Regions from separate parts of the Dietzia sp. JS16-p6b genome, predicted to be linked through region 3. Evidence: riboswitches for the same ligand, from Rfam matches in the RefSeq annotation. Region 3 holds a riboswitch; each other region holds the start of a gene.
What was found. A riboswitch is a leader RNA that binds a small molecule or an ion and turns the genes downstream of it on or off. The one in region 3 is predicted to bind thiamine pyrophosphate.
Positions count from the first base shown of each region.

Region 1: another riboswitch for thiamine pyrophosphate. It lies ahead of CT688_RS05315 (ABC transporter ATP-binding protein); the one in region 3 lies ahead of thiC (phosphomethylpyrimidine synthase ThiC).
Region 2: another riboswitch for thiamine pyrophosphate. It lies ahead of CT688_RS16435 (LLM class flavin-dependent oxidoreductase); the one in region 3 lies ahead of thiC (phosphomethylpyrimidine synthase ThiC).

Region 1 is NZ_CP024869.1:1,174,111-1,179,035, forward strand. It holds gene CT688_RS05300 (TIGR03557 family F420-dependent LLM class oxidoreductase) at 1-140, shown strand, start outside; gene CT688_RS05305 (ABC transporter substrate-binding protein) at 216-1,301, opposite strand; gene CT688_RS05310 (ABC transporter permease) at 1,298-2,077, opposite strand; gene CT688_RS05315 (ABC transporter ATP-binding protein) at 2,074-2,949, opposite strand; TPP riboswitch at 2,932-3,029, opposite strand; tRNA gene CT688_RS05320 (tRNA-Arg) at 3,288-3,360, opposite strand; gene CT688_RS05325 (cytochrome c oxidase assembly protein) at 3,467-4,925, shown strand, end outside.
Region 2 is NZ_CP024869.1:3,551,066-3,555,990, forward strand. It holds gene CT688_RS16425 (TetR/AcrR family transcriptional regulator) at 1-266, shown strand, start outside; partial or broken gene CT688_RS16430 (NAD(P)H-dependent oxidoreductase) at 282-929, shown strand; TPP riboswitch at 1,092-1,185, shown strand; gene CT688_RS16435 (LLM class flavin-dependent oxidoreductase) at 1,241-2,641, shown strand; gene CT688_RS17400 (hypothetical protein) at 2,759-2,899, opposite strand; gene CT688_RS16440 (reverse transcriptase family protein) at 2,914-4,182, shown strand; gene CT688_RS16445 (hypothetical protein) at 4,274-4,603, opposite strand; gene CT688_RS16450 (CAP domain-containing protein) at 4,721-4,925, opposite strand, start outside.
Region 3 is NZ_CP024869.1:3,037,732-3,042,656, forward strand. It holds gene CT688_RS14005 (GNAT family N-acetyltransferase) at 1-227, shown strand, start outside; gene CT688_RS14010 (exodeoxyribonuclease III) at 241-1,041, shown strand; gene ppk2 (polyphosphate kinase 2) at 1,078-1,971, shown strand; gene CT688_RS14020 (CoA-binding protein) at 2,047-2,463, shown strand; gene CT688_RS14025 (CD225/dispanin family protein) at 2,504-2,959, opposite strand; gene CT688_RS14030 (GNAT family N-acetyltransferase) at 3,009-3,305, opposite strand; TPP riboswitch at 3,379-3,495, shown strand; gene thiC (phosphomethylpyrimidine synthase ThiC) at 3,489-4,925, shown strand, end outside.

The DNA.
Region 1 (4,925 bases), 1.9 Mb from region 3:
TCGAGAAGATCCAGCCCTACTGGGAGGCCGGGTACACGGACGTCGCGCTGATCCAGATCGGCGACTCCACCCTGGACCGGTTCCTCGAGGAGGCCGCCGAGCCGCTGCTCGCGCGGTTGCGGGAGGCCTCCCCGAACTGAGGCAGGCCGATCCCCGCCGTCGAATGGCTGGCGGGCCTCTCTCGGGCGGGGCCTGCTGGATGGCGGGGCGCGGTTCTAGTCGCCGGCTCCGGGCAGGTAGTCGTTGGTCGTGGCGGCGGCACCGTCGACCTCGGTCTCCAGCAGCCCGTTCTGGTACATCCACCTCGCGTATGCCGCCCAGTCCTCGTCCGACTGCCGACCGAAATCGTCCTCGGGTAGCAGCTCGAGCGTGGCGTCGATCATCATCTCCAGGATGTCCGGGTCGTAGGAGCCCTGGGTCTCGGGGGTGAGGGCGTCGATCGCGACCTGCCGGTCCCGCAGCGCCGCGGCCTGACCCTCCGCGGTCCCCGCGAGGAAGTGCCGCACCCGCTCGGCGTAGTCGGCGTCGTCGGCGAGGCGGGTCGGGTTGGCGATGATCACCAGTTCCGCGTAGTCCGGCACCCCGAGTTCGGTGGCCGGCAGCACCACGACGTCGCCCTGAGCGGTGAGCTCGACGCCCTCGATGTTGCGGAATGCTCCGAAGATCGCGTCGACCTGGTCGGTGAGGAGCGCCTGGTTGAGGCTCTGCTGCACGTTGGGGGTGGAGATCGAGCCCGGGTCGACCCCGGCCTCCCGGGCGATGAAGTCCAGAGTCGGCTGTTGGGACGCCAGACCCGACAGCCCCACGGTCCTGCCCTCCAGGTCGGCCGCGGTGGTGATCCCGGACTCCGTCCTGGCGATCAGCGAGGTCAGCGAGGTGGGGATCAGGGCGGCCACCGAGATCACGTCGAGGCCCTGTTCCGCGGCGATGAGGGTGTCGGGCTCATACGAGATGGCCAGGTCCGCCCGCCCCAGGGACACCTCCCGCGCGGCGTCGGCCGTGTTGGCGGGCGTCATGAACGTCACGTCGACGCCGGCGTCGCCGTACGCGCCGGTGTGCTGCGCGGTGTACAGCGCCACGTGATCGGGATTGGGGCTCCAGTCCAGCAGGACACTCACCGGTGCGGCTCCGGTCTCGGTCGTGTCCGCATCGTCCGAAGCCGCCTGGCATCCGGTCAGGGCCAGCGCCGCAGCGGCGGCGATCGCGAGCATGCGGACGCCGGGTCGGGTGACGCCCGTTCGGGTGACGCCCGGTCGGGTGACGGTCCGGCGTGGGGCCGCGCTGGTGGATGTGTGCGTCATGATGGGGTCCTTTCCCCGGTGGGGGTGTTCCACGGGCAGATGAGTCGTTCGAGGATGGTCACGGTGGCCAGCAGGACGCTGGACATGATCGTCAGCACGACCACCTGGGCGAAGACGAAGTCCGTCTGGAGACGCGGGATGGCCTGCAGCATGAGGTACCCCAGGCCGTTGGTCGACCCGGTGTACTCGGCGAACACCGCGGCCACCGGCGCGAACGTGACCGAGACGCGCAATCCGGCGAACCCGCGGGGCGCGGCGGACGGCAGACGAACCCGCCAGAAGAGCGACCACCGGGTGGCGTGCAGGCTCCGCAGCGTGTCGATCACCCGGGCGTCGACGGCCCGCACGCCGGAGAGGAGGTTGAGGGCGACGGGGAAGAAACACAACAGGGCGACGACGATGACCTTCGGCGCCATCCCGTACCCGAGGGAGATCGTCAGCAGCGGACCTATCACGATCACCGGGATGGCCTGGGAGGCGACCAGCAGTGGGGTCATGGCCTGACCGATGGTGGGCACGAACGCGCTGATGATCACGACGATCACCGCGACGACCACTCCTAGCACCACACCCAGGAGGGTCTCGGAGGCGGTCAGCAGCGTGGCGGAACCGAGCCGGTCGGGCCAGGTGGTCACGAGCGAGTCGAGCACGGCGCCGGGCGCGGGGATGACGTAGGCCGGAACGAGTTCGAGCGCGGTGATCGTGATCCACGCGGCGAGGACCAGCAGGATCGTCACGCAGGCGGGAGCGGCGGATCGGAGGACTCGGACGGTCATGGGGCGGCTCCGCCGTCGGCCAGATGGGATTCCCGTGCCAGCGCGCGGAGGATGTCCTGGCGGGTCGCCGCGAATCCCTTGTCGCCGAGCAGGGCCTCGCGGGGGCGGTCGTCGCCGAACCACCCCGGCCAGGTGGACACCACGCGCGCCGGGGCGTCGGCCTCGTGCCGTGCCAGCAGGACCACACGTTCGGCGAGGAGCAGGGCTTCATCGACGTCATGGGTGACCATGACGAGGGTGGCCGGCGTCCCGGCGAGGGTCTCGCGCAGCCATTGCTGGACGTCGGCTCGGGTGATCGCGTCGAGCGCACCGAGCGGCTCGTCCGCCAGCAGCAGGGGTTTGCGAGCGAGCAGTGCGCGCGCGAGTGCCGCGCGCTGGCGCATGCCCGCACTCAGAGCCGACGGACGGGCCCCCGACCAGGCGCCCAGGCCCAGGCGGTCCAGCAGGTGCTGGGCTTCGGCGCGGGCCACGCGCCGGCGCTCCCGCTGATTGCGGAGACTGATCGCGACGTTGTCGAGCAGGGTCATCCACGGCAGCAGGCTGTCGCCCTGCGGCATCAACGCGCAGTGCTCCAGGCGCCGGCCGGGCCGGCGTTCGTCCAACACGGAGACGGTCCCGGTCGTCGGTTCGGTCAGGCCGGCGATCAGCGAAAGCAGCGTGGACTTGCCGCAGCCACTGCGCCCGACGACCGCGATGTGCTGGCCCACCGGGACGGACAGGCTGAGATCCGCGAGAACGGGCCGGCGTGCTCCCGGGTAGGTGTGGCCCAGACCGTCCAGCGCCACGGCCGGAACTGCGGGGCGACTCAGCACGGCGTGCACCAGGACCGCGGCGTGCACAGGGGTGGCCGCGTGCACCAGCGCATGTGACATCCCTCCGCTCGTGTGAACGAGTTCAGGTTCAGCGGGTGTGATCTCAGCCCCGTTCGGTAGGGGCACCCCGTGTCATCGACGCCGATCCTGTGGATCAGCTCGAAGTGCGAACCTACCACCCTGCGCTGCCCGGCGAGTGGTCACATATGCGCGGCTCCGGCGGATCCCCACCTGGGGAAACGTGAACAGAATCGACCGCGCGACGAGGGGGCCTGATGCCGAGGGCGGGCGTTGGCCAGCGGTGTGCTGCGGCCGGCGGTGTGCTGCGGGAGGCGGCAGGCGGCGGGCGTCGGACCGGTGCCACGCCGGTCAGCGCCGCCGACCTGCGCCGAAGTGTGCGCCCCCGAGAGGATTCGAACCCCTGACCAGCCGGGTAGAAACCGGATGCTCTATCCACTGAGCTACGGAGGCCTGCGACGCCCGCGTCCGGCGTCGCCGGAAGGATGATAGCCGATCCGGGGGTGTGCGCCGCAGCCGCGAATCGGCCCGTGGCGATCGGGTTAATACGATGGTGGCCATGACGTCGTCCAAGTCGACACCCGCCCGCGCCGGAACGCTCACGACCCGCAGCGTGGTGCCCGTCGTGATCCTGCTCGCGGTGGTGGCCGCCGCGGTGGTGATCCCGCTGTCGGGCATGTCCACGGAGGTGGCGCTCGCGCTGGTGGGCGTGCCGGACCCGGGCGTCCTCACCACGGCCGGGCTCCCGGCGGTCCGAGCGGTGGGCGAGCTGCTCGCCGCGGTGGCGGTGGGGACGGCCCTGTTCGCGGCGTTCTTCACCCCGCCCCAGAAGGACAAGACCCTCGACGTGGACGGGTACCGATCGCAGCGGATCTCCTCGTGGGCCAACATCTCGTGGGCGGTGGCCGCGGCTCTGCTCATCCCGCTGACCCTGTCGGACGTCTCCGGCCGCACGTTCTGGGCGGCGCTGCCTCCGGACCAGTGGATCGTGGCGATCAACCAGATCGACGTGGCCTCGTCCTGGCGGTGGGCGGCGGTGATCGCGCTGGTGGCCGGGATCGGTCAGCGGCTCACCGTGAGCTGGCGCTGGTCGGTGATCTGGTTGGGCGTGTCGGTGCTCTCGCTCCTGCCGGTGGCGGCCACGGGGCACGCCTCAGGGAGCACCGCGCACGACATCGCCACCAACTCGCTGATCATCCACCTGTTCGCCGCCGCGTTCTACGTGGGCGGGCTGGTCGCCGTGCTGGCCCACACCATGCGGGGCGGCTCCCGCGTGGCCCTGGCCCTGCGCCGCTACTCGGTGGTGGCGACCATCGCGATCATCGCGCTCGGGTTCTCCGGCATCATCAACGCGCTCGTGCGGCTGCACCCGGCCGACCTGTTCTCCTCCACCTACGGGCTGCTCGTGGTGTCCAAGGCGCTCCTGCTGGTCCTGCTCGCGCTGTTCGGCCTGGCCATCCGCCGCCGGATCATCGCCAGGATCGAGTCCAGATCGGCAAACGCTCCCGTCGACCGGCCGACCCTGGTGCGGATAGCGCTGGTCGAATCCGTGGTGATGGCGGGCACGATCGGGCTCTCGGTCTCGCTCGGTCGCACCCCGCCGCCGGCGCCGCTGTACGTGCCCACTCGCCAGGAGGCGCTCCTGGGCTTCGAGCTCCCCGGGCCGTTCTCACTCGGCACCGTGTTCGGGGTGTGGCGCTTCGACCTGGTGCTGGGCCTGGCCGCGGTCATCCTGCTGAGCCTGTACGTGTGGGGCCTGATCACACTGCGTCGCCGCGGTGACACCTGGCCGGTGGGCCGAACCGTGGCCTGGGTGCTCGGCTGCGTGATCCTGTTCCTCACCACCAGTTCTGGCATGGGGATGTACATGATGGCCGACTTCGCCAGCCACATGGTGGGGCACATGCTCATCTCGATGCTCGTGCCGGTGCTCCTCGCACTCGGCGGGCCGCTGACCCTGGCGTTGCGGGCGCTCCCGGCCGCGGGGCGTGGGAACCCGCCCGGGCCCCGTGAGTGGA
Region 2 (4,925 bases), 510 kb from region 3:
AGGGCCGGGAGTTGGCCGACGTCGTCTCCGCACTCGCCGGGTCGCCGACGTTGGACGAGGTCCGCCAGGAGGCCGAGGAGCAGTTCCTCGCCAAGTACCGCCGGGCGCTGACCCCGTTCGCCGGAGAGATAGAGGCCGCGGATCTGGTCGCGATCCTCGGCGCCGGCGATTCCCTCGCCCGGGCCGCGACCACCGGCTCGATCACCACGACCCACGCCCACGAGGTGCTCACCAGAGTCATCGTGTCCGTCACGTCCCGAGACTGAATCGAAAGGCAGCTCATGACCATCACGCACCCGCCCGAACCCCGCACGGCCCTCTGGGTGTACGCCCACCCTCGACCGGGCTCTCTCAACGAGCACCTCTTCCGGACCGGCACCGAGTCGCTGTCCGCGCGGTACACCGTGGAGACCTCGGACCTGTACGAGCAGGGCTTCGACCCCGTGTTGTCCGATCGCGACCTCGGCGAGCCGGAGGGCCGATCGAGATCGATCGTCGAGCTGTCCGCTGACGCCTACGCCGCGGGCCGCCTTCCCGACGACGTCCGGGCCGAGCAGGCCAAGATCGCGGCGGCCGAGCTCGTCGTCTTCCAGTTCCCGCTGTGGTGGTACGGGCCGCCGGCCATCCTGAAGGGATGGTTCGACCGGGTGATGACGACCGGTTTCGCCCACGGCGACCTCGACCCCGAGCTCGGCGTACCCCGTCGCTACGGAGACGGCGGGCTGGCCGGTCGCAAGGCCCTCATCGTGGTGACCGCCGGGGAGGACGAGCGCTCGATAGGGCGTCGTGGCGTGAGCGGCGATATCGAGTCCCTGCTCTTCCCCGTGACCCACGGGGTCCTCTGGTACACCGGGATCGAGGTACTGGACCTGCACGTCGTCTACGACGCCGACGGGCTGTCCGGTGCGGACGTGGAGGCGCAGGCCCATCGGCTGCGCACCCGGCTGGACGGTATCGACACCGAGCCCGTCGCGGCTTTCCGTCGCCTCCGGGACGGGGATTACCGCGGTACCCGCGCCCTACGGGAGGACCTTCTGCCCGGCCGCACCGACCTCGGCATCCACCTCGCGCACAGCGGCGCGAGTAGGCTGAGCCGTGACACGGGGTGCCCGCCACGGGCTGAGATCACACCCGAGCGAACCTGATCGAGTTCATACTCGCGTAGGGATGTCGTCGATGCGTCCACCGGCCGCTCGGACTCGTGAGGTGGTCCCCCTCCACGACCAGCGCCGGGAGAACGATGACCACGCCACACCACGCCCCTCACGATGCGCCACGGCACCCACGGAGGATCCGCTTCAACGCCTTCGCCATCAACGGGGTGGGCCACCAGCTCCCGGGGCTCTGGCGGCATCCCGCGGACCGCTCCCGGGACTATCGCGACCTCACGCACTGGACCCGTCTGGCCCGGCTCCTGGAGGAGGGGCTGTTCGACGGCATCTTCCTCGCGGACGCACTCGGGCCCTACGACGTCTACGGCGGTAGCGCCGATGCGGCCCTGCGGACTGCGGCCAAGATCCCGATGAACGACCCGATGATGCTGGTGAGCGCGATGGCGGCCGTCACGGAGCATCTCGGCTTCGGCATCACCGCGAGCACGTCGGCCGAGCACCCGTACACCTTCGCCCGGCGGATGTCGACGCTCGATCACCTCACCCGGGGCCGGGTGGGGTGGAACGTGGTCACGGGGTATCTCACCAGCGCGGCGCGGAATCTGGGCCAGGACGACCAGCTCTCCCACGATGAGCGCTACGACCGGGCGGACGAGTACCTGGAGGTCCTCTACAAATTGTGGGAGGGATCCTGGGAGGACGACGCGGTGGTGCTCGACGCGGAGCGGGACACCTTCGTCGACCCGGCGAAGGTGCACCCGATCGACCACCACGGGACGTACTTCACGGTTCCGGGGATTCATCTGTCGGAGCCCTCTGCACAGCGGACCCCGGTCATCTATCAGGCCGGCGCCTCCGAGCGGGGAGTCCGCTTCGCCACCGAGAACGCGGAGGCGATCTTCGTCGCGTCCCCGACTCTCGCGCAGACCCGTGAGCAGGTCGGTCGGATCCGCGAGGGACTGGAGGCGGCGGGGCGAGGGCGGGACGCCGCACGCGTCTATGCGCTGCTCACGATCGTCGTCGACCAGACCGACGCGGCGGCCGCCGCGAAGTATCGCGACGTCTTCTCCTACGCCTCCGAGACGGGGAATCTGGTACTCAACTCGGGCTGGTCGGGAATCGACCTCTCCCGGGAGGATCTAGACGCACCGCTGGACCCGGTCGCCACCGATGCCATCCAGACCACGGTGTCGAGCCTCTCGGGCGCCGCGGACCCCGACGGCCGGTGGACGTTGCGCGACAGCGCCCGGTTCAACGCGACGGGCGGCCCCGTGGTGGTGGGGTCGGGGGACACCGTGGCCGACGCCCTGGAGCACTTCATGGCGGAGACGGATGTCGACGGCTTCAACCTGGCCTATGCGCTCAACCCCGGGACCTGGGAGGACGTCGTCGAGTTCCTCATCCCTGTGCTCCAGCACCGCGGACTGTATCCGCGAGCAGCGGAACCCGGCACCCTCCGCGCCCGGATGTTCGGTGACGGCGACCGGCTGCCGGAGTCACACCGTGGGGCGGCTTTTCGTCGAGGGTGAGGTGCGAGAAGCACGCGCCCGGTGAGGACCCGAGCTGGCAGACTGGCCCGCGTGGGCGGCGGGCGAGGTGAGGGTGGATCGATCCGATCCGTCTCAGGGGCAACCCCTGGGTGCACATCACAGCGAGACACTGCGTCCGGCGCCGTGCGGCACGCTCCGCGTGCGCGACGGCACCGCAGAGACGAACGTCGGGTCACCTCGCCCGTCGGCCACCATCTCGACGGCCACCGTGTTGTCGACCACGATCCGCCCAGCCACCGTCTCGAGGGTCGATGACCTCGCCCGTCCTGACCGTGGAGGAGGTCGGTGAGGCCGCGGCCCGGTTCTCCCGCACCTACACCGGATGGACCTGGCCCGAACTCCGGCGCGCACTCGACTCCGTCCTCCCGGAGGCGATCACCCGGGACGCCCTGCCGATCCTGCTCGCATGGTATCCAGACGAACCCCGCCACCCGGCCGCTGCGCTTCGCCAGGTACTGACGGAGTGGACCCGGCCCGCGGGGGCACCCACGACCGTGCCCCTGCCGGAGCCGCCCCCTCGTACCACCATCGTCGACGGGCTGCCGCAGCTCTACTCGGAGGCCGAGGTGGCCCGGTGGCTCGGGTTCACGGCCGGAGAACTCGACTGGTTCGCCGATCCCGGCAACTGGCTGCGCACGGCGCCTCCACGCCTGCGCCACTACCGGGTCTGGACCCGCGAGAAGCGCGACGGGGTCCGGCTGATCGAGGCGCCCAAGCCGCGGCTGCGGGAGGCTCAGCGGCGGATCCTGCGACTGCTGGTGTCGCGCATCCCCGCGCACCCAGCCGCGACGGGGTTCATCCCCGGGTCCTCTACCAGTGCTTTCGCCCGGCCACACTCCGGGTCCGCAACAGTGCTGCGCGTCGATCTGCGTCACTGCTTCGAGAGCATCACCACCCCGCGCATCGCGGAGGTGTTCCGACGAGCCGGGTACCCGTCCTCGATCGCCCGGCTGTTGGCGCACCTGTGCACCACCGCGACCCCCGCCGACCAGCTCGCCGACGTGCCCGCCTCCCACGCCGCCTACCTGCGCGGACGCCACCTCCCCCAGGGAGCGCCGACGTCTCCACATCTGTCGAACCTGGTGATGCGCTCCCTGGACCGGCGCCTTCAGGGTTTCGCCGATGCCAACGATCTGGCCTACACCCGCTACGGAGACGACCTGGCGCTGTCCGGTGACGCGATGGATGCAGACCGCGCCCTCTGGGTGGTGCTCAGAGTGATCGCCTCGGAGGGGTTCACCGTTCACGCGGGCAAGGTGCGCATCATGCGTCGGCATCAGCGGCAGAACCTCGCCGGCCTGGTGGTCAACGACCGCCCCCGCGTGAGCCGAGCCGAGTACGACACCCTGCGCGCCCTCCTGCACAACGCCCGACTACACGGGGCCTCATCCCAGAATCACTCCGGGCACCCGGACTTCCGCGCCCACGTCCTCGGGCTCATCGCCTGGATCGGAGCGACCGATCCGACCCGCCGAGAACGCCTGACGCGGATGGCGGACCGGGTCGACTGGGCGATGTGAACCGTTGCTTCCAGTCGTGCGACCGCTCCCAGACGTGCGACACCCGATATCGCGTGGATCAGGCTGCCGCGGGCACGATCGCCGCTGGGGCTCACCTCGGCACGTGCTGGTTCACTCGGGCGAGCACCGTGGCGACACCCGCCAGGAACTCTCTACTGCGTCGCGCGGCCTGCTGTTCCACGAGCTCATCGGCGAGCACCTTCGGCACGCAGGACGGGTCGACGGCGAGGTACTCGAGCGCCACCGCCGCGGCGACGGCCTGCCCTTCGTAGAAGGCCAGGTCGGGGAGGACCACCTCGAGGGCTCGCGACAGCTCGCCGGCAGCGCGCTCGTCGAACATCGTGGTCACGGACGCCCGATACTGCTCGAAACGGTCCTGTGCCTCGTCGAGGTCCCGCCGCAGCTCAGAGAGGTCAGACATCGGCGCGGGGGTGGGTGCCGACAGTATCCACGTGCGCGCCGGTCGCGTCGTCAACGACCATCTCCGGGTTCACGATGCCACTCTATGCCTCCGGGGGTGACAGTGCTCGGGCGTCGGCTACCTCTCCGATAGCGGAGTAGCGAAGTGCTGGACATAGAGATGAGCCTCCGGGAGCCCCTGGTACGCCGCCGTCCGCACGCAGACGCCCACCCTGGTGAAGTCCGGGTTGACGATGTTCTCCCTGTGACCGGGACTCTGCATCCAGCTGTCGACCGGATCGGGCCCGCCCGGAGTCGAGTAGAACAAGTTCTCTGCAGCCGTA
Region 3 (4,925 bases):
CCGCCGACGCCCACCGCCGACGCGGGCTGGCCGAGGTCGTCACCGGCGCGCTCGTCGGGTGGGGCCGGTCGCTGGGCGCCGAGGAGTGCCACCTCCACGTCTTCGCCGACAACGCGGCCGGCCGCGGGCTGTGGGCCAAGCTCGGACTGGCCCCGCACCATTCGATGCGTCACCTCGTCGTCGTCGAGGGTTCCACTCCGCGGTCCACGCGATCCGACGCCGGGTAATAGACTGCTCGCCATGCGCCTGGCCACCTGGAATGTCAACTCGATCAGAGCTCGACGGGACCGCGTCACGGCCTGGCTGGAACGCTCGGACGTCGACGTGCTGGCCATGCAGGAGACCAAGTGCAAGGACGACCAGTTCCCGCACGAGGCGTTCGAGGAGCTGGGATACCAGGTCGCCCACCACGGCCTGAGCCAGTGGAACGGCGTGGCCGTGGCCTCGCGGGTGGGGCTCGACGACGTCCGGTTGGGCTTCGACGACATGCCCGGTTTCCACAAGGACCCCGAGGTCACCCAGGATCCGGAGGCGCGCGCCATCTCCGCGGTGTGCGACGGCGTCCGCGTCTACAGTCTCTACGTCCCCAACGGCCGTGAACTGGCGGACCCTCACTACACCTACAAGCTCGAGTGGCTGGCCCGGCTCCGCGACCACGCCTCCGCCGAACTCGCTGCCGACCCGGCCGCGCAGGTGGCGTTGGTGGGCGACTGGAACGTGGCACCGCACGACGAGGACGTGTGGGACATGGAGGTCTTCACCGGCAAGACCCACGTCTCCGAGCCCGAACGCCAGGCCTTCGCGGCCTTCGACGGGGCGGGCTTTCGCGAGGTCACCCGCGAGTTCACCCCGGGCCCCGGCGTCTACACCTATTGGGACTACACCCAGTTGCGCTTCCCCAAGAAGCAGGGCATGCGCATCGACTTCCAGCTGCACTCGCCGGAACTCGCATCGCGGGTGACCGGCGCGTTCATCGACCGCGAGGAACGCAAGGGCAAGGGCGCGTCCGACCACGCCCCGGTCGTCGTAGACCTCGACTAGCACCGCGACCCGGCCCACCACGAGGAGCCCGCACCGATGTCCACGTTCCAACTCCGTCACTACATCGACCGCCTGCGCGCCGAGGGCTTCACCGTGCGCGACGACCACGGTGAGGACCCCGACCTCATCGACATCGACGGCAGGGCCGTGGACACCTGGCGGGAGAACTACCCGTACGACCATCGGTTGGACCGCAACCAGTACGAGGTGGAGAAGTACCTCCTGCAGATCGAGCTGCTCAAGTTCCAGAACTGGCAGGCCGAGTCGGGCCACCGGCACGTGATCGTGTTCGAGGGCCGGGACGCCGCCGGCAAGGGCGGGACCATCAAGCGGTTCACCGAGTACATCAACGTCCGGCAGGCCCGGGTGGTCGCGCTGATCAAACCCACCGAGACCGAGCTGTACCAGTGGTACTTCCAGCGCTACATCAGCCACCTGCCCACCCGCGGCGAGCTGGTCATGTTCGATCGCTCCTGGTACAACCGGGCCGGTGTCGAGCGGGTGATGGGGTTCTGCACGGACGCCCAGTACTCCACGTTCATGGAGCAGGCGCCCATGTTCGAGAAGATGTTGGTGGACTCGGGCATCGGCCTGACGAAGTTCTGGTTCTCCGTCACCAAGGAGGAGCAGAAGACCCGGTTCGCGATCCGGCAGCTCGACCCGGTCCGTCGGTGGAAGCTCTCCCCGATGGACCTGGAATCACTCGACAAGTGGGACCTGTACACCGCCGCCAAGGAGGAGATGTTCCGGCGCACCGACACCGACTGGGCCCCCTGGATCACCATCAAGTCCAACGACAAGAAGCGGGCGCGCATCAACGCCATGCGCTACTTCCTCCACCAGTTCGACTATCCGGAGAAGGACCCCCAGGTGGTGTTCGACCCTGACCCGAAGATCGTCCGCCGCGCCAGGGACGCCGTCGGGGACTGACTGAGCCCGCGAAGGACGCACCCGCGCACACGACCCGTCGGGAATGTCCGGGCGCCGGCGCGCATTGCACCGGGTATGAGTCACACCAATGATCCGGCCGTTGTCAGACGTCTGCTCTCGGACCGCGGGCGCTGGGCGGTCGTGGGCCTGTCGGCGAACACCGGACGGACCGCGCACAGGATCGCCGCCTATGTCCGCAACCTGGGTCACGAGATAGTGCCGGTTCATCCCAGGGCTGAGACGGTCCACGGTCAGCAGGGATACCCGGATCTCGCGTCGGTACCCGGCGAGATCGATGTGGTCGACGTCTTTGTCAACTCGGCGCTCGCGGGCGACGTCGTGGACCAGGCGATCGCCCGGGGCGCGAAGGCGGTCTGGCTCCAGCTGGGTGTGATAGACGAGGCCGCGGCCCAGCGCGCTGCCGATGCGGGGCTGGACGTGGTGATGGACGCCTGCCCGGCCATCGAGGCGCCGCTTCTGGGCCTCGCCTGAGCGAGAGCACCCGCCGTGGCGGGAACGGCCCGCCCGCAGGTCAGAACCCGCTGGCGCTCAGCCCGATCATGGCGAAGATGAAGGCGAAGTAGAGCACGATGAGCAGGGCGAAGAGGCCGAGCGAGATGAGGCCGAGCTTCTTGGCTGACGCGCTCGCCGCTTCGGCCTCCGCGTGGTGACCGGCCGCCCACAGCGGGTAGACGTCCGAGGCCCGGGTCATCGCGACGAATGCGAGCGGCCAGAAGAACAGGATCGAGGCCACCGCCCAACCGATGTTCGACGGGGGGCCCGGCCGTGCGGCTCCGGGGGACCCGGTGAACCCCCCGGGGGTCTGGGCCCCGTAACCCGGGTGCTGGCCATACGACGACGCGCCCTGCCCGTATGTCGGGCCCTGGCCGTAGCTCTGGTCCTGCCAGTAACCGGACTCCTGCCCGGGGGTCTGGCCGGCCCCGTACGGGGAGTCGGAGGAGGAACCGGGGTAGCTCGGATTCGTCATGCCCGAATCGTATCCCCGAACGTGGGCTCCCTGAAACACCCTTCCCGGGTCAGCGGGGGGCCACGAGGAGCTGGTACTCGGGGAAGCGGACGAGGAACCGGCGGACGTAGCTGCACACCGGGCGGATCTTGTGCCCGTCCAGACGCATCCGGGTGAGGACCAGACTGACCAGCAGTCGAGCGATGCCCTGCTGTCCGAAATGCTCCTCGATGACGGTGTGGAGAAGGATGTAGACGTCGCCGTCCTTCTCGTACCCCACCAGACCCATGAAGGTCTCGCCGTCCCACAGTTCGAACCGGTCTCTATCGGTGTTGTGGACCAGCACCAGTGACTCCACTCGGGACATGGGACTCCTTCGGCAGGGTGTGTTCCACACCCGATGCTACTCGCCGGGGTACGCTCGCCCGGCACAATTTCATACTCGTCCCCACGGGAGTCCGCTTCGGAGCGCGGGCTGAGAGGACGGCCGGCCGGGCCGTCGACCGTAGAACCTGTCCGGGTCATGCCGGCGTAGGGAGCAGTGAGCATCATGGGCACACACACGTCCACCCCCAGCGCAGAGTCCACCTCGATCGAGTCCGTGACCTGCGGCCCGATCCACTCCAGCAGCAAGTCGTACCTCGAGATCCCGGCGGAGGGCGGCACGCTGCGCGTGCCCGTCCGCCGGATCGCCCTGACCAACGGCACGTCGTTCGACGTCTACGACACCTCCGGCCCGTACACCGGGTACGCCGACGCCGGGCAGTGCCACGACCTCGGCTCCGGCCTACCACCCACCCGCGACGAGTGGACGCACCCGGAGGCCGTGCCCGCCTCGTCGGAGGACTCCACGCCGGTACGAACCCAGCTGGCCTGGGCCCGCGCGGGTCACATCACCCCGGAGATGCGCTTCATCGCCGCGCGCGAGGGAATCGACGTGGAGCTCGTGCGATCCGAGGTGGCCGCCGGCCGCGCCGTCATCCCGGCCAATCACCGCCACCCGGAGAGCGAACCGATGATCATCGGCAAGCGCTTTGTCACCAAGATCAACGCCAACATCGGCAACTCCGCGGTCACCAGTTCGATCGCGGAGGAGGTCGAGAAGATGGTGTGGGCATCCCGGTGGGGCGCGGACACCATCATGGACCTGTCCACCGGGCGGGACATCCACGAGACCCGCGAGTGGATCCTGCGCAACTCGCCCGTCCCCGTGGGCACCGTGCCGATCTACCAGGCACTGGAGAAAGTGGGCGGCGACCCGACGGCGCTGACCTGGGAGCTCTATCGGGACACCGTCATCGAGCAGTGCGAACAGGGAGTGGACTACATGACCGTCCACGCCGGGGTGCTCCTGCGGTACGTCCCGCTCGCCGCCACGCGCGTCACCGGGATCGTGTCGCGCGGGGGATCGATCATGGCCGCGTGGTGCCTGGCACACCACCGCGAGTCCTTCCTCTACACCCACTTCAGTGAGCTGTGCGAGATCCTCGCGACGTACGACGTGACGTTCTCCCTCGGGGACGGCCTGAGGCCCGGGTCGATCGCCGACGCCAACGACGAGGCGCAGTTCGCCGAGCTCCGAACGCTGGGTGAACTCACCCGGATCGCCAAGCGCCACGGCGTCCAGGTGATGATCGAGGGCCCGGGACACGTGCCGATGCACATGATCGTGGAGAACGTGCGCCTGGAGGAGGAGTGGTGCGAGGAGGCGCCCTTCTACACACTGGGGCCGCTGGCCACGGACATCGCTCCGGGCTACGACCACATCACCTCCGCCATCGGGGCCGCGCGGATCGCCGAGGCGGGCACGGCGATGCTCTGCTACGTCACCCCCAAGGAGCACCTGGGCCTGCCCGATCGCGACGACGTCAAGACCGGCGTGATCACCTACAAGATCGCCGCGCACGCGGCGGACCTGGCCAAGGGCCATCCGGGCGCGCAGGCGAGGGACGACGCGCTGAGCACCGCGCGGTTCGAGTTCCGCTGG